3 regions of the Acidovorax sp. JHL-9 genome follow, and region 2 is predicted to be linked to each of the others. Evidence: predicted binding sites of a transcription regulator. Region 2 holds the regulator's gene; each other region holds the start of a gene.
What was found. The regulator FNR, encoded in region 2, switches genes on or off when oxygen is low (the NO sensors DNR and NnrR bind a similar motif). The targets are predictions, from matches to a motif close to TTGATNNNNATCAA.
Positions count from the first base shown of each region.

Region 1: a site for FNR is predicted at 3,932-3,945, ahead of K225_RS0112695 (type IV pili methyl-accepting chemotaxis transducer N-terminal domain-containing protein). Genes of this name have one in related genera too.
Region 3: a site for FNR is predicted at 3,891-3,904, ahead of K225_RS0103435 (DUF2189 domain-containing protein). Genes of this name have one in related genera too.

Region 1 covers NZ_AUEX01000018.1:22,787-28,726, forward strand. Annotated here, with positions in the region: gene K225_RS0112680 (aldehyde dehydrogenase family protein) at 1-1,360, shown strand, start outside; gene K225_RS20770 (DUF2889 domain-containing protein) at 1,458-2,066, shown strand; gene K225_RS0112690 (SDR family oxidoreductase) at 2,165-2,926, shown strand; gene K225_RS0112695 (type IV pili methyl-accepting chemotaxis transducer N-terminal domain-containing protein) at 2,972-3,808, opposite strand; gene moaA (GTP 3',8-cyclase MoaA) at 4,001-5,137, shown strand; gene mobA (molybdenum cofactor guanylyltransferase MobA) at 5,316-5,940, shown strand, end outside.
Region 2 covers NZ_AUEX01000008.1:55,064-61,003, forward strand. Annotated here, with positions in the region: gene K225_RS0106615 (bifunctional diguanylate cyclase/phosphodiesterase) at 1-340, opposite strand, end outside; partial or broken gene K225_RS0106620 (phosphohydrolase) at 337-594, opposite strand; gene K225_RS0106625 (sulfite exporter TauE/SafE family protein) at 843-1,571, opposite strand; gene hemN (oxygen-independent coproporphyrinogen III oxidase) at 1,603-2,985, opposite strand; gene fnr (fumarate/nitrate reduction transcriptional regulator Fnr) at 3,176-3,898, shown strand; gene K225_RS0106640 (hypothetical protein) at 3,920-4,213, opposite strand; gene K225_RS0106645 (FixH family protein) at 4,271-4,543, opposite strand; gene ccoG (cytochrome c oxidase accessory protein CcoG) at 4,618-5,940, opposite strand, start outside.
Region 3 covers NZ_AUEX01000003.1:112,643-118,582, forward strand. Annotated here, with positions in the region: gene sstT (serine/threonine transporter SstT) at 1-1,093, shown strand, start outside; gene K225_RS0103420 (ABC transporter ATP-binding protein) at 1,107-1,799, opposite strand; gene K225_RS0103425 (arylesterase) at 1,815-2,495, shown strand; gene K225_RS0103430 (hypothetical protein) at 2,795-2,983, opposite strand; gene K225_RS0103435 (DUF2189 domain-containing protein) at 3,038-3,835, opposite strand; gene K225_RS0103440 (PLP-dependent transferase) at 3,980-5,227, opposite strand; gene K225_RS0103445 (BON domain-containing protein) at 5,309-5,797, opposite strand.

The sequences.
Region 1 (5,940 bases), on a different contig from region 2:
CGACGGCCAGCCGTTCGATGAGATCCAGCGCGGCACGGCCGAGGACATCGACGCCGCCGTGCGCGCGGCGCAGCAGTGCTATCACGCCGTGTGGCAGAAGATGGCGCCCGCCGACCGGGGCCGCCTGCTGCACAAGCTCTCGGTAAAAATTCTGGAGCACGCCGACGAGCTGACCGCGCTGGAGCGGCGCGACTGCGGCAAGCCCACCCGCCAGGCCCGGGCCGATGCGCTGGCGCTGGCGCGCTACTTCGAGTTCTATGCCGGTGCCTGCGACAAATTGCACGGCGAGACCATCCCCTACACCGATGGCTACAGCGTGCTCACCTGGCGCGAACCCCATGGCGTGACGGGCCACATCATTCCGTGGAACTACCCCATGCAGATCTTTGGCCGCAGCGTGGGCGGCGCGCTGGCGGCGGGCAATGTGTGCGTGGTCAAGCCCGCCGAAGATGCCTGCCTGAGCCTGATCCGCGTGGCGCAGCTGGCGGCCGAGGTGGGGTTTCCGGCCGGTGCGCTCAACATCGTCACTGGCTACGGCCACGAGGTGGGCGACGCACTGGCGCGCCACCCCGGCGTGCAGCACATCAGCTTCACCGGCAGCCCCAAGATCGGCACGCTGATCCAGCAGGTGGCCGCCGAGCGCCACTGCCCCGTGACACTGGAGCTGGGTGGCAAAAGCCCGCAGATCATCTTTGCCGATGCCGACCTGGACGCCGCCGTGCCCGTGGTCATCAATGCCATCGTGCAAAACGCGGGACAGACCTGCTCGGCCGGCTCGCGCGTGCTGATCGATTCGCTCATCTACGAGCCCCTGCTGGAGCGCCTGGGCCAGGCCTTTGAAGCGCTGCGCGTGGGCCCCGCCACCATGGACCTGGATGTGGGCCCGCTGATCCGCCAGTCGCAGCAGCAGCGCGTGTGGGATTTTCTGTCCGACGCCCAGGTGGCCGGCATCCCCATGGTGGCCCAGGGCCAGATTGTGGAGGAAGCGCCCGAAACCGGTTTCTACCAGGCCCCCACGCTGCTGCGCGATGTGCCGGTGGAACACCGCCTGGCGCAGCAGGAGGTCTTTGGCCCCGTGCTCAGCGCAATGGCCTTCCAGGACGAGGACCACGCGGTGGAGCTGGCCAACGCCACCCCGTTTGGCCTGGTGGCAGGCATCTGGACGCGCGACGGCGCCCGCCAGTTCCGCATGGCAAAGCGCGTGCACAGCGGCCAGGTGTTCATCAACAATTACGGCGCTGCGGGCGGCGTGGAGCTGCCGTTTGGCGGCGTCAAATCGAGCGGATACGGACGCGAAAAGGGCCTGGAGGCGCTGCACGGTTTCACCACGCTCAAGACCGTGGCCATCCGGCACGGCTGATCCAGGCCCGCCTGTCGCGCCCGCGCAAGACGGCGCGGCGGTGTGCCGGTAGCATGTGCCCTCGCCCTTCCTTTTTGCCCGACGGTTTCTTTTCTCCATGCCCCTGAGCCCCCCCGCCCCCCGCACTGCCCGGCACCAGCGCCGCGTCCATTACCAAGGCTTTGAACGCGACGATGGGCTGTGGGACATCGAAGGCGAGCTGCACGACAGCAAGACCTACGATGCGCCCTCGTTCCGCGAGGCCGGCCTGCGCCTGGCCGGCGAGCCCATCCACCACATGTGGCTGCGCGTCACCGTCAACCGCCAGCTGGTGGTGCAGGCCATCGACGTGGCCATGGACACCCACCCGCTCAAGGACTGCCCCCAGGCCCAGCCCGCGCTGCAATCCATGGTGGGCTGCAGCATGGCGCGCGGCTGGCGCCAGGCCATCCAGAAGAACCTGGGCGGCGTGGCCAGCTGCACCCACCTGCGCGAGCTGCTGTTCAACCTGGCCACGGCGGCATTCCAGTCGGTGCCCGCGGTGTTTGCTGCCGCCAATGCCGACGAACCGCCCCGCCATCTGGGCCAGTGCACCGGCTGGGACTTCAACGGCAACGGCGTGAAGGAATATTTTCCGCAGTTCTACCGCCGCGGCCCGGACGGCCTGACGGTGCCGGTGGGCCCGCCACCAGCGGCCGGCGACGCCCTCGCCGCGCTGCAGCCCTAGCCCGCGTAGCGGGGGAAAAATATGAATAAAAACAGGCGCTAGCGCCTACCCCTAAAGCGCAAGCAGCGATCAAATCTATAAAACAAGGAGACAACACCATGCGCGTGCAGCACAAATCCATCATCGTCACCGGCGCCGGCAACGGCATTGGCGAAGGCATTGCCAAGCGCCTGGCCGCTGAAGGGGGCAAGGTCATCGTCAACGACATCAACGAGGCCGGTGGCCAGCGCGTAGTGACCGAGATCATCGCGGCAGGCGGCACAGCGGCCTTCTTCCAGGCCGACGTGACGAAGTCTGCCGAGGTCAAGGCCCTGATCGACGAGGCCGTGCGCCTGCATGGCCGGCTGGACGTGGTGGTCAACAACGCCGGCTGGACGCACCGCAACCGCCCCATGCTGGAAGTGAGCGAGGACGAGTTCGAGAAGGTCTATGCCATCAACGTCAAGAGCATCTACCTCTCGGCCATCCACGCCGTGCCCGCGATGCGCCTGGGCGGCGGCGGCAGTTTCATCAACATTGCTTCCACGGCGGGCCTGCGCCCCCGCCCGGGCCTGACCTGGTACAACGGCTCCAAGGGCGCCGTCATCACCACCAGCAAGTCGATGGCGGCCGAGCTGGGCCCCGACAACATCCGCGTGAACTGCATCAACCCCGTGTTCAACCCCGACACGGGCCTGGCCGCCGAGTTTGCAGGTGGCCCGGTGGACGAAGCGCGCCGCGCGAAATTCCTGGCCACCATTCCGCTGGGCCGCTTTTCCTCGGCGCTCGACGTGGCCAACGCCGCGCTGTACCTGGCCAGCGACGAGGCCGCCTTCATCAGCGGCGTGTGCATCGAGGTGGATGGGGCACGCTGCGTGTAGCGGCACACCACAGCCCCCCGGACGGCGCTGCCGGCAAGCCCCTGGCTACAGCACCTCGCGCAAGGCGGCTTCGTACAGGCCGGTGAGCCGGTCCATCACGCTCAGCAGGCGTTCGCTGGTGGTGGCCACCACGCTCAGCCCCTGCTCGTCGGCGGGCCGGCGCAGGGCCGCCTCAAAAAACACCCACTGCGGGGCCGCCAGCTCCAGCTCGCCACGAATGGCGGGCGTGGAGACCGGTGCAGCCGTCAGGGTCTGCATGGCCTGCCGGAAATCGGCGGCGTCTGCCGCCAGTTGCGCGTGCACCAGCTTGGTGTCCGCCTTGGCGGCCACCAGAAAATAGTTCTTGGCCAGGCGCTGCGACAGCATGCGCTGGCGCCCGGCCAGGTTCACCAGCCGCGCACTGGCCACCCGTGCCATCTTTTCGATGGACTCGGTCACCGCCTGGGCCACCAGCAGCGTGCGGTCGGACTGCTCGGACACCGCCGCCACGGCCGCCCGCGACGTGGGCGCCGCTGTCAACTGGTCGAGCAGTGCAAACTGCTTTTGCACTTCGTCCAGCTGCCGCGCCACTTCGGCAGGCCACTGGCCCGACTGCAACCCACGCGCCAGCTCGCCAGATCCCTGCTGCACCCTTGTGCGCGCATGGCCCAGCACGTCCCTGGCAGCCTCGGGCAGCACCTGCAAATACTGCTGGCAATACGCCTTGGCCATGCGCTGCGACAGTGCCCGAAACCATCCCGCGTGGTTGATGGCCCCCGACAGTGCCATTTGCGCCTGGGCCCCGCCGGCCCAGGTGGGCAGCAGGATGCCTGCCGCCACCCACTGCACGGCCACCCGGCGCTGGCAGGCAAGCGCTTGTGCCATCGAGCTCGCATTCGTCATGTCATTTCCTTGAAACTTTGTGTGCTGCGATTGTTGTGACGCACCACATGCGCCCCCTGCGCCATGTCAAGCAACTGCCATTCGCCGGACATTGGCGGGACGAACCCGCGTTGACCCGCTCCATTGACCCCAGTCAACCTTGCCAGCAGGGGCATGCCCTCGATGGCGCGGCCGATACGGCAGAATCGCCCCATGTCTGAACGTGTGATTCCTCTGGTGGACCAACGCATCGCCGCTCTGGCGGCCAGGGTGCCCGCGCAGGCCGCCGCTCCCACCGGCCTGCTGACCGACACCCGGGGCCGCCCCCTGCGCGACCTGCGCATCAGCGTGACCGACCGCTGCAACTTCCGCTGCAACTACTGCATGCCCAAGGAAGTGTTCGACAAGGACCATGCCTACCTGCCGCACAACGCCCTGTTGAGCTTTGAGGAGATCGCGCGGCTGGCGCGGCTGTTTCTGGCCCACGGCGTGCGCAAGATCCGCCTGACCGGGGGCGAGCCGCTGCTGCGCAAGAACCTCGAAGAACTGGTGGCCCAGCTGGCCCGGCTGCGCACGGTGGACGGCACCGCGCCCGACCTCACCCTCACCACCAACGGCTCGCTGCTGGCCCGCAAGGCGCGGGCTCTCAAGGCGGCGGGACTGAACCGCGTCACCGTGAGCCTCGACGGTCTGGACGACGCAGTGTTCCGCCGCATGAACGATGTGGATTTTCCGGTGGCCGATGTGCTGGCCGGCATCGAGGCGGCGCACGCGGCGGGGCTGTCGCAGATCAAGGTGAACATGGTGGTCAAGCGCGGCACCAATGACCACGAAATCCTGCCCATGGCGCGCCACTTTCGCGGCACGGGCACCACGCTGCGCTTCATCGAATACATGGACGTGGGCGCCACCAACGGCTGGCGCATGGACGAGGTGCTGCCGTCGGCCGAACTGATAGCCCGCCTGCGCGCCGAGCTGCCGCTGGTGCCGCTCAGCCCCACCAGCCCCGGCGAAACCGCCGAGCGCTGGGGCTACGCCAACGCTGCAGGCCAGCACGACCCGGCCCTGGGCGAAGTGGGCGTGATCAGCAGCGTGACCCAGGCCTTCTGCGGCGACTGCAACCGCGCGCGGCTTTCGACCGAAGGCCGGCTGTACCTGTGCCTGTTTGCCAGCCAGGGCTACGACCTGCGCAGCCTGCTGCGCGGCGGCGCCAGCGACGAGGCCATCGCATCGGCCATCGCGCCCATCTGGCAGCAGCGCGCCGACCGCTATTCGGAGCTGCGCAGCAGCCTGCCGGCCGACACCACGCAGGGCGCGCGCCGGGTGGAAATGAGCTATATCGGCGGATGACCTCGCACACCCCCCTGAACGACTGCGTCGCTTCCCCCTTCTCTCGCACCGCTACGCGATGCGGGAAGGGGAACGCAGCACTCGCTGCGGGGCGGCCCTTGCCCGGCTGCCCTGGCCTGCAGAGCACAGCCTCCAAGGCCGCGGGAAATTCCGGCCCGCATTCTTTTGAAGAGCATCCATGATTGACACCCAAGACATCACCGGCCTGGTCCTGGCCGGGGGCCGAGGCTCCCGCATGGGCGGCGTCGACAAAGGCCTGCAGAATTTTCGCGGCCTGCCGCTGGCGCTGCACACGCTGATGCGCCTGCAGATGCAGGTGGGCGCCACCATGGTCAACGCCAACCGCAACCTGGCCGCCTACGAGGCCTTTGGCGCCCCCGTATGGCCCGACGTGATTGCCGACTATGCCGGCCCGCTGGCGGGCTTTCTGACCGGGCTGGAGCGCTGCGAAACCCCGTGGCTGCTCACCGTGCCCTGCGACACGCCGCTGTTTCCGCTGGACCTGGCCGCACGGCTGGCGGCCGCTGCGGACGCCCAAGGGGCCGACATCGCCATGGCCGCCGCCCCCGAGGACGATGGCGCGGGCGGCACCGCCGTGCGCACCCAGCCCGTGTTCTGCCTGCTGCGTGTGGACCTGCTCGAAAGCCTGGTCGCCTTCACCCAGGCCGGTGGCCGCAAGATCGACGCCTGGACCGCGCAACACCCGCATGTGGTGGTGCCCTTCGACCAGCCGGGCGACGACCCGCTGGCCTTCTTCAACGCCAACACGCTGGACGAGCTGCACCGCCTCGAAAGCGCCGGTA
Region 2 (5,940 bases):
TGCGGTCCAGCATCGTCAGCATCAAAACCGCTGGAGCGCCGTCGTGCTGTAGACAGGTCACACGCCGATCGACCGGAACCAGGACGCCATCGGCCCGCCATACGCAGGTGTGGGAGTGGATGCCCTTCGCAAGAGTGGCCAATGGCTCGGACCAGAATGCACAGTCCTGGGGTGTTGCCGCCAGGCTTGTCACCGCCTTGCCGACCATGTCCTCCCCGGACATGCCCACCAGTCGCTCAGCCGCCTGGTTCGACTGGACGATGCACAAACTGCCGGCATCCACGAGCCACACCGCTTCCTGCAGGCCGTCCAGCCAAGACTGCGGTGGTAGCGGGTTCATGCGTGCACCTCGTCAGGACCAGGATCTACAGCGCGCGCAAAAAAATGGCAGATCCGCTTGCGCGGAGACAGATAGCCAAGCGCATCGCGCGGCAACTGCGCAGGCTTCAGGCTACGCCGTATAGCCCGCTCGGGCATCGCCTCCAGGTCCAGCACGGGGGCTTCGTCCTTGGGCACCCGGGCATCATGAACGATGACCTTGGGCCTCAGCGGTCTGGCCGAATCGACCGACACGACGTTGGCATAACGGTCGTTGAATGGGTGGTGCATCCAGCCCACGTCGGGCTGAACATACATGCCGATGCGAAGCGGGCCGGTATCAATAAGGAGGAAGGAATTCACGGAGTTTCACGGCATGCATGGAGAAACATGGAGACATGCGCACCACCCTTGGCTGCAAGGATTATCGCCGCCGCCCAGGCCATTGTGCCCCGCAATCCCAATGATGAAGTTCTGGCGTGACGCCACCCGCCAGAGTGACCCCAAGGTATTTCCCGCTGAAGTTATCTGCACCAGAGAGAGGGTTTGTAAACCAGATCCATCCACAATGCCCACCCCGCCACCCCGACCAGCAGCGCACCCGCCAGCCGGGTTCCCCAACTGGCTCGCACCGCGTTGATGCGTGAACGCAGCCGCCCCCACAGCCAGGGCGCGCCCACCAGCCACAACCCACTCCCCACGCCAAAAAACACCATGGTGACAGCGCCCTGCAACACGCTGCCGCTGAGCGCTGCCACCAGCAGGGCCGAATAAAGCAATCCGCATGGCATGAGTGCCCAAAGCCCGCCCGCCACCAGCAGTCCACCCGGCGCGCGGACAAGGGGTTGCACGCGGCGCCAGGCTGCACGCCCTGCCTGCTCTACCCACGCAGGCTGTCGCGCCTGCACCATCATCATCAAACCCCAGGCCATGACCGCCACGTGCATCAGCGTCCATACCGGACTCAAGGCCATGGTTTGCCGGGTCACCCATGCCAGACTGTCCATGGCCAGCGCTGCCAGGGCGCCCCCCCCGGCATAGCCCGCCAGGCGCCCGAAGTGAAATGCGAACAGCCGGCGAGCGGTTCCATCTTTGGGAAACCACTGAACCGGCTGAGAGACGGGACTGCCCGCTTGCGAGCGCGCCACCCCTTGGCCGATGATCGCACCGCAAGGCGCGGAGCACATGGCCAAGCAATGGGGCCCGCCAGCGAGCCCCATGAGCAAAGCCGTTACGGCAAGGGGTGCAAGCATGAAGACCGGGGCACAGCTCGAATGATGGGTATCAGATGATGCGCGAAAACCGGGCCCGATTGCGGTCAGCCTGCAAATAGCGGTCAAACACCATGGCAATGCCGCGCACAAAGAACCAGCCCATGGGCGTTACCTTGACACCCTCGGCAGTCAACGTAACGAGTCCCTGCTCGGTCATGGACTCCAACTGCTCCAGTTCCGGCGCGAAATACTTCCGAAAATCAATGAGCCAAGCTTGATCCATGGGCTCAAACAACACCTCGCCCTGGCACATCAGCGCCATGATGACGGCCCTGCGCACCAGGTCATCACGATTCAGCGCCAACCCCCGCACCACGGGCAGCCGCCCCTGATCCAGATGGTCGTAGTACTCCTCCAGCGACTTGGCGTTCTGGCTGTAGGTCGCGCCCACCCGGCCGATCGCGGATACGCCCAGGGCGATGAGATCGCAGTCGGGCTGGGTGCTGTAGCCCTGAAAATTGCGGTGCAGGCGCCCCTGCCGCTTGGCAACCGCCAACGCATCCGTAGGCAAGGCAAAGTGGTCCATGCCTACATAGACGTAACCGGCATCAATGAACGCGTCCAGCGAACGCGAAAGCATGGTCACCTTGGCGGATGCAGCGGGCAATTCTGTCGAGATGATGCGCCGCTGCGGCTTGAAACGATCGGGCAAATGGGCGTAGGCATACAAAGCGATTCGGTCGGGGCGCAACTGGGCCACCTGTGCCAGCGTGCGATCAAACGACTCGGGTGTCTGGCGCGGCAGCCCGTAAATCAAATCCACATTGACCGACTCAAAGCCCAGCGCACGAGACGCTTCCACCAATGCAAACACCTGCTCTGCGGGCTGAATGCGGTGCACGGCCTTCTGAACCTCGGCATCAAAATCCTGCACCCCGAAGCTCAATCGATTGAAGCCGAGCTCCGCCAGCACCGCCAGCCGCTCCGAAGTGACCGTGCGAGGATCCACCTCGATGGAATACTCACCACCCGGCGCAAAGGTGAAACTGCGCCGCAGCGTTGCCATGAGCTGGCGCAGCCCGTCGTCCGAAAGGAAGGTCGGCGTGCCGCCCCCGAGGTGCAACTGGCTGACCACCTGTCCGGTGCCGCAGTGGGCCGTGTGCAGATCAATCTCGCGGCTGAGGTAGCGCAAATACACGTCGGCACGGTCATGGTGCTTGGTGATGATCTTGTTGCAGGCACAGTAGTAGCACAACGATTCGCAAAACGGAATGTGGACATACAGCGACAACGGCAGTGCCATGGCCGTAGCACCAAGCCGGCGCTGTGACAGTGCCAACACATAGTCCTCTTGCCCAAAAGCCTCCACAAACCGGTCAGCCGTGGGGTAGGAGGTATAGCGCGGTCCTGGAATGTCAAAACGGCGCAGAAGTTCTGGGGTAACAGCGGTCATGGGAAAATATCCTTGCGTGCATCGGTACTGTGCCGTACCCTTTGGCCCACGTCCTTGACCTTAATCAAGAAGACGAATGGGTACAGGGGGGACAATTTGATTCAAGTCAGCCGCCACGCGTGCACCACGGGACAATGGAGTCCCAGCAGATACAAGCCAATTACCCTGACCTGTCCAGGTCCCAGTGCCCATGAACCCGCAAACCATCAAAGTCGCCTGCTCCAACTGTAACCTGCGAGAACTGTGCATGCCCGTAGGCCTGAACGAGCAGCAGTTGCAACGCATTGACGATATCGTGGCAGTGCGGCGAAAAATCAAGCGGGGAGGTACGCTCTTTCGCAATGGAGAGTCGTTCACTTCTCTCTATGCCATTCGCACTGGTTTTTTCAAGACCTGCGTCGCTACCGAAGATGGGCGCGACCAGGTCACAGGCTTTCAGATGGCGGGTGAAATCATTGGACTCGATGGCATCGTCAACGACCATCACACCTGTGATGCAGTCGCCCTCGAAGATGCCGAAGTGTGTGTCATGCCCTTTGATCGCATCGAAGAACTATCGCGCGAAGTCACGGCGTTGCAACACCACGTTCACAAGATCATGAGCCGGGAAATCGTTCGTGAACACGGTGTGATGCTTTTGCTGGGCAGCATGCGCGCAGAAGAGCGCCTGGCCGCGTTCCTGCTCAACCTGGTGCAACGCCTGCATGCCCGCGGGTTCTCGCAGTCCGAACTGGTATTGCGAATGACACGGGAAGAAATCGGCAGTTACCTTGGACTCAAGCTGGAGACAGTCAGCCGCACGTTCTCGAAGTTTGTGGAAGATGGCACGGTAGAAGTCAAACAGCGCCATGTCCGCATTCTGGACACCGAGGCACTCAAGCGTATTGTCAACAACCAGCAGGCTTGTCACTGATCGCTGTTCAGGTATGGGCCGTCACGGGCATGACGATGCCTTGTGGCAATCGTCCGGTCGGGCATCCGGAGGCACGGGGCAGCGGTTGAGTTCAAAGGGTGACATGGAGAGCAGCGTTGTCAGCGCGCTGGCAGCCATGGTAATGATCCAGAACGCAAAGAACGCAAGGGTATAGACCCCCTGGCGGGACAGCGTCAATGGTTGACCGAGCCAATGAAGATCCTGTGGATCCACCATGGCGAAAACCAGCATTTCCAGGATCCCGGCCACCAGAAAAGCGGGCCATGCAATCCACATCAGGCGTTGTGTCCACATCGTGTGTTTCCTCGGGGTTGCGGGGAGCGTTTGTATGCGACCAGTTGGGACTCTCGTTCAGCGAGGCTGATCTACGGCAGGTGTCGCCGCATGGTTGCGGCCCTTGAGCGCAGGGGCCAAACTTTTCTCTGGCTGTGCCAGCGTCTGGTTGATCTCAATCCCTTTGCGGTAATAGTCCTCCTCGACGACGGGGTCCGGCCGACTCACGGCAAGCCACAGCGTAATGAAGCCGGCGATCACCACAATGACCGGTCCGGCAATCACCAGCCAGACATGCCCAAACTTCCACCATGGCTGGGGTCCGGGAGTAATAACGGGGCTGGTTGGCATGGAAGCTCCTCAGGTATCAGCATACAGGCCACAAGACGCCATGCAGCGCACAGCGTGACCTTCACTCAATTGACTCAGCGTGGCACCAGGAATATGGATTTCTCAGTCACTTTGCCGCCGCTTTCCAGTGCAGATATATCGAAATGAATCGCATGGGAACCAGGGGCCGCAGATCCATACGGTATCTGCAGTCGCACCGCGACCCAACGGGATTCTGCAGCACCAATGTCCACCTCCTGCTCCGAAGCCACTTCCAAGCCATCCAGCCCGCTCGCAGTAATGCGGTAGCGCTGTGCGGCCTCTGTGGCATTCATGATCTGCAGTCGATAGACATTTTCAAGCTTGCCCCCCGCAACAATGCGGGACAAGGCGGCACGGTCACGCACGATGTCCACCTTCAGGGGGGTGCGCGTGCTCAGGCTGGCCAGCATGCCCACACACAAAGCCACCAGAACCGCGGTGTAGATGAGCACGCGAGGGCGCAAGACATGGCGCAAGATTTGCGACTGGCTCCAGCGATGCAGAACACCATTCTGGGTCGAATACCTTATCAAGCCTCTGGGGTAATGCATCTTGTCCATCACGGTATTGCAGGCATCCACGCAAAGACCGCAGCCAATGCATTCATATTGCAAACCCTTGCGGATGTCGATGCCCACGGGACACACTTGTACACACAGGGTGCAGTCGATGCATTCGCCCAGGCCCTTGGCCTTGTAGTCCACCGTCTTGACCCTGGGCCCGCGCGGCTCGCCGCGGGCTTCGTCATAGGTCACGATGAGGGTATCGCGATCGAACATTGCGCTCTGGAAACGCGCATAGGGGCACATGTATTTGCATACCTGCTCCCGAAGGAAGCCAGCATTGCCATAGGTGGCCAAGCTGTAGAAAAACACCCAGAAAATCTGCCAGGTGCCAGCAAAAGCCAACAACTCGGGACCCAGTTCCCGAATCGGCACGAAATACCCGACAAAAGTGAAACCCGTCCAGAGGGAAACAGCAACCCAGACCGTCTGCTTCAAGAATTTCTTGCGAATCTTCTCAAAGGTCCAGGGACCGGCATCCAATCGCAGTCGCGCACTGCGATCGCCTTCGATCTTGTGCTCTATCCACATGAATATCTCGGTATAGACCGTCTGTGGACAGGCAAAGCCACACCACAGACGACCCGCAACCGCAGTGAACAGAAACAGCGAGAGCGCTGAAATAATCAGCAAACCCGTGAGATAGATGAAATCCTGTGGGTACAGGACCAACCCAAAAATATAGAACCGACGGGCACCGAGATCAAACAGCACCATTTGGCGCTGGCCCCACTCCAGCCAGGGCAGCCCATAGAAAACGAGCTGCGTGAGAAACACCATGACCCAACGCCAACGCGCAAAGAACCCACTGAT
Region 3 (5,940 bases), on a different contig from region 2:
GTTCATTTCTGCCCTCAAGGCCGTCGCCCCCGTGCTGGTGTTCATTTTGGTGATTTCCGCCATCAGCAACCACCAGCCCGGCGAAGCCACCCACATGCGACCGGTGCTGTTTTTGTACCTGGTGGGCACGCTGGCGGCGTCCATCGTGGGCGTCACGGCCAGCCTGTGGTTTCCGTCCACCCTGGCGCTGCAGGCGCCTGCGAATGCAGCCAATGGCCCAACGAACATCCAGGATGTGCTGCTGGCGCTGCTCATGAACGTGGTGGACAACCCCGTGCGGGCTCTGATGAATGCCAACTACATCGGTATCCTCGCCTGGGCGGTGGGCCTTGGCCTGGCCATGCGCCACGCCAGCGCGGGCACGCGCGCCGTCATGCACGACTTGGCGGCCAGCGTTTCCGTCATCATCCAGGTCGTGATCCGCTTTGCGCCCCTGGGCATTCTGGGCCTGGTGGCCAGTACCTTCGCGGAAGCCGGCACACAGGCGCTATGGGGCTATGCGCACCTGCTGGGCGTGTTGCTGGGCTGCATGGTGTTTGTGGCCCTGGCGGTCAATCCGCTCATCGTCTTTCTGGCGCTGCGCGTCAATCCCTATCCGCTGGTATTCACCTGCCTGCGCGAGAGCGGCGTGACGGCGTTCTTCACGCGCAGCTCGGCGGCCAACATTCCCATCAACCTCGCGCTGGCCAAACGCCTGAACCTGAACGAAGACACCTACAGCATCGCCATTCCACTGGGCGCCACCATCAACATGGCCGGTGCGGCCATCACCATCAGCGTGCTGTCGCTGGCGGCAGCGCACACCCTGGGCATTGCGGTGGACGCGCCAACGGCCCTGCTGCTGTGCGTGGTGGCCGCCGTTTCCGCCTGTGGCGCCTCGGGCGTGGCCGGCGGCTCGCTGCTGCTGATTCCGCTGGCATGCAGCCTGTTCGGGATCAGCAACGATGTGGCTATGCAGGTCGTGGCGATCGGTTTCATCATCGGCATCCTGCAGGACTCGGCCGAGACGGCACTCAATTCATCCACCGATGTGCTGTTCACGGCCGTGGCCTGCCGCTGGGCGGATCCAGCACGCAAACACCCGGCCCCCTGAAGCGTCGGCGGGCTCAGGGACTGACCTGGCCGGCCTCGATGCTGATGAGGCGCTCGCAGCGCTGGGCAATGGCACGATCGTGCGTGACCAGCACCAGCGTGGTGCCTTGCTCGCGGTTGAGGTCAAACATCAGCTGCATGATGGTCTCGCCGGTGGCGAAATCGAGGCTTCCGGTGGGCTCGTCGGCCAGCAACACGGCCGGCCGCATCACAAAAGCGCGTGCCAGCGCCACGCGCTGTTGCTCCCCCCCGCTGAGCACTTTGGGGTAATGCCCCAGGCGCTGCCCCAGCCCGACATGCCTGAGCATCTCGGTGGCGGCCGCGCGGGCATCACTGCGATTGGCCAGTTCGAGTGGCAGCATGACGTTTTCCAGCGCCGTGAGGTTGCCCATGAGCTGGAAACTCTGGAAAACGAAGCCCACCTTTTGCGCCCGCAGCGCGGCGCGGCCGTCTTCGCTCAGCGCAAACAGATCCTGGCCATCGAGCCGCACGGTGCCGCGCGTGGGGGTGTCAAGGCCCGCAATGATCGACAGCAGGGTGCTTTTGCCCGAGCCTGACGCACCGACAATCGCCACGGTTTCCCCAGGCGCCAGGCGGAAATCGATATCCCGCAGAATGTCCAGCGTGCCGGTGGAGTCGGTCACCGACTTGAATACATGCTCGACCGCAATAATGGGTGTGGCTGGCGTGGGGGAGGTTTCGGACATGAAAGGCTTTTTATTGTGATTTGCGATCTGCATCGACGCCACTTTATCCTGACAGCAGCAGCCGGCGCACTGGCGGGCCTTTGCACCCCCGTGGCCGTGGCACAGCCGGGCGGCAAGGTACAGGCGGCCTCGGCGCGGCCCAAGGTCATCCTGGTGCTCGGTGACTCGCTCAGCGCCGAATACGGTCTGGCGCACGGCACCGGCTGGGTGGCTTTGCTGGAAAAGCGCCTGGCGCAGGAAAAGATCGCAGCCACCGTGGTGAATGCCAGCGTCAGTGGAGAAACCACCTCCGGCGGGCGTTCGCGCCTGGCGGCGCTGCTGGCACAGCACCAGCCCAGCCAGGTGGTGATCGAGCTCGGCGGCAATGACGCCCTGCGGGGCCTGCCACTGAAAAATACCGAGGAAAACCTGTCGTGGATGGTGCAGACAGCGCAGCAATCGGGAGCCAGGGTACTGCTGGTGGGAATGCAGGTGCCACCCAACTACGGCACCGACTACGCCAACCGTTTTGCGTCCACCTTTGCGGCGGTAGCCAAGGCGCACAAGGCGGGTGTGGTGCCGTTTTTCCTCAAGGGCGTGGCCGATGGGCCCGACCCTACCCGGCTGTTCCAGCCAGACCGCATCCACCCACGCGCCGAGGCGCATCCACAGATGCTGGCCAACGTGTGGCCGGAACTCCAGAAGCTCTTGCGTTAAGAGCCTGTTGACGATCTCGCAGGGGATCGCGTTGGAGCGCCATCGGGATGAGTGGATGCTTCGGATGCGCCGCATGGGCTGGTGCCCATGAAAGCAGCCGGGGCGCCAACACTCCAAGTACATCGGCCCGATTGTGCTCCAACCCTTGGGGCAGCGGTCCTTGCGGGCGGTCTGCGGCGTTGCGGCGCTGGTGGATAGCCGGGCTATCCACTGCGCACCGCGCCTTGCATCCCATCGCGCAAAGACCGCTGCGCGACCCCTGGGAGATCGTCAACAGGCTCTAAGAGCCGTGGAAAAAATCAATGGCCGGCAGGCTCCGACGGTTCGGCGGGCGCGGGCGATGCCAACGCTGCAGCCCCACCGCCCGGCTGTTCGTGTTGCGGCTCATCGGGCCTGCGCTGGTTTTTGGCTTTGAGCTTGTCTTCCTTTTTTTGCTTTTTGGCGAGCTCGCGCTGGCGCTTTTCGTATCCGTAGTTGGGTGTTGCCAAGGTATTTGCTTCCTGAAGTAGGAGTCCACTTTAACAGTTTGCCCTCAGGGCGCCTCAAACCGCCACGCGTGGCACAGAAGACACCGCCGCGCGGTAGGCATGCCAGCTGGCATGGCCCAGCACCGGGCCAGCGAGCAGCAGGCCGGCGCCCCACAACCACAGCGACACGGCCACGATCAGCGTGATCAACAGCCCCCACAGCAGCATGACGGCGGCGTTCTCCAGCACCACCCGCATGCTGGTGATGCCCGCGGTCAGCGCATCGGTGTCACGGTCCAGGATCATCGGAATGGAAACCACCGACGTCGAGAAAACGAGCGCAGCAAAGGCACCGCCCACCGCCAGATAGACGCCGACAAAGCCCCAGTTCTGGGGGTTGAAAATGGCCGCCATCACCCCGGTGGTGGACGGCATGCCGGTGTTGAAGAAAACGGCAAACACCACCAGTGAGGCGCGGCCCCACAGCAGCTCCAGCACCACCAGCACCAGCACCAGCATGCCCATGCTGCCCATGTGACTGTCCCAGCAGGTGATGGATTGCCCCAGATCGGGCGATTGGCCCGCCTCGCGGCGCCGGCTGGTGTCATACAGGCCCATCGCCAGAAACGGCCCCAGCAGCAGGCACCCGCTGGCCAGCGACATGGTGTATTCGGGCCGCGTGCGAAACACCCAGCCCAGCACCAGCGCCATGCCCCAGAAGCACGCGCCATAAAAAAGGGCAATGCCCGGCGCGGCCACCACATCCTGGATGCCCTTGCGCAACCAGTGGAAGGGATCGGCAAGGCGCAGCGGATGGAGCGTGATCGCCACGGCTGTGGCAGGTGAAACTTGGGCGGCGGGAGGTGCGGACATGGCGGTAATGGCAACAAGTTGCGGAGACGGGCTGGGTCGGTGGGCGCAACGCCCGTTGATATATGTCAACACCCTAAGCCACCTGCCCGCCATGCGCCACTGAGGAAACTACCACCCCAGCGCCGCCACCGTGCCATCAGGCCATCAGACCGCGCCGAAAGCCCGGGCCATGGCCTGCTGCAAATCCTGGCGGAGATCTGCCACATCTTCCAGCCCCACAGAAAAGCGCACCAGCGTGCCAGGCAGCAGGTGCGGCACAGGGCGGCGGCGCATGGACGCCAGCTGGTAGGGCACCACCAGGCTCATGGGGCCGCCCCAGCTGTAGCCCAGCTTGAACAGGCGCAGGCCGTCGCAGAACGCATCGACCTGGGCCTGGCTGTAGCGCGCATCGATCATCACGCTGAACAAGCCAGCCGCAGCGCCGTCGCCATGGTTGGCAGCGCCGCACAGGGCCCGCCAGTGGGCATGTCCCGGCGCGCCGGGCAGTGCCGGGTGCAGCACCTGGGCCACAGCGCTCTGCTGCTGCATCCACAGCGCCAGCTGGCGTGCCGCCGCATCGTGCGCGCGGTAGCGCAAACCGATGCTGGGCAAGGCGCGCAGCACGGCTTCGGCGTCGTTGGCGGCAATGCCCAGGCCCAGTCGCATGTGGGTGAGCTTGATTTTCATGTGCAGGGCCAGGTCGCGCGTGATGACACTGCCCATCAGCACATCGCCACCGCCGCTGGGGTATTTGGTGAGCGCATGGACCGATACATCGACCGCCAGGTTGCCGCTGCCATCCCCGCCCAGATCGAAGGGCGCAAATGCCAGGCCGGCGCCCCAGGTGTTGTCGAGTGCCGACATCACCCCCCGGGCACGGCAGATACGCACCTGTTCGCAAAGATCGGGAAACTCCATGGTCACCGACCCGGGTGCTTCCAGCCACACCAGCCGGGTTGCCGAAGTGATGCGCGCGGCCAGATCCGCAGGATCGAGGGGGTCATACAGTACGTGGCGAATGCCGAAACGGGCCAGCTCCCCGTTGGCCAGATCCTTGCTGGGGCCGTAGGCGTTGTCTGGAATCAGGACTTCATCCCCGGGGCGGAGCAAGGCCAGCGCCACGTTGGCAATCGCCGCCAGGCCGCTGGGAACCAGCACGCACTGCCGCCCGCCCTCCAGCGCGCACAGGCGCTCTTCCAGGATGAAGGTGGTGGGCGTGCCGTGCAGGCCATAGGTGTAGCCGCTCTTGTCTTTCCATTCGCGCGACCGCATCGCCGCCACATTGGGAAAAATGACGGTGGAGGCCTTGAAAACGCCAGGCTGGGGTGCAACAAACCCGGCGGGAGGTGTGTAGGCATGGTGGACGATGCGGGTGGCGGGGCCGAAAGCGGAATCTTCATTCATGCCTGGCATGGTAGCGCGCGACAACACCGTCCGACTGCCAAACGTCCGCGCCAAAGCGCATCCCCGGCGGCGCCCCCAGGATGCCGGATGTCAGCTGGCGACCTTGAGGTTGTTGGTCACCGATAGCACACCCTTGACGCCTTTGGTGATGGTTTCAGCACGCTCGCGGGCGCTTGCATTGGGTGCGGGGCCTGTGAGCGTGACGGCACCGGCACGGGTGTCCACATCGATCTTGAATGCACTCAGGTCGGGGTCCTTGGCCAGGCCGGCAGACACCTGCACCGTGATGGTGGCGTCATCCACGGCACCCATGGCGGCGCTGCCCATTTCCTGGGCGCCCGACTGCACCGTGGCGGCGCCTTCCTCCACCTTGGTTTCCGCGTTCTTGAGTGCGCTTTCTGCCTTTGTCTGCGCCTCTGCGGCTGCCTGTTCGGTTTTCTGGACAGCGGAATCGAGTTTTTGTCCCACGGTGGGTTCCTCCTGCTTGCTGCAGGCAGCCAGCCCAAACGCCAGGGCACTGGCACCGAGAAGGGTCCAGATGCGTTGCGGGTTGCTGTGCGGAAATTGGCGGATATTCATGTGCGACTCCTTAAAGATGGTGTGAATGTAGGCAAGTCACACACCCACCAGGGTCGGAAAGCGCCGAATGGACTGTAGGACAACATCGCCAGCCACCCTCTCCCGCAGCGCGGCGCACAAGGCGCCGAGCCCGCACAACGGCG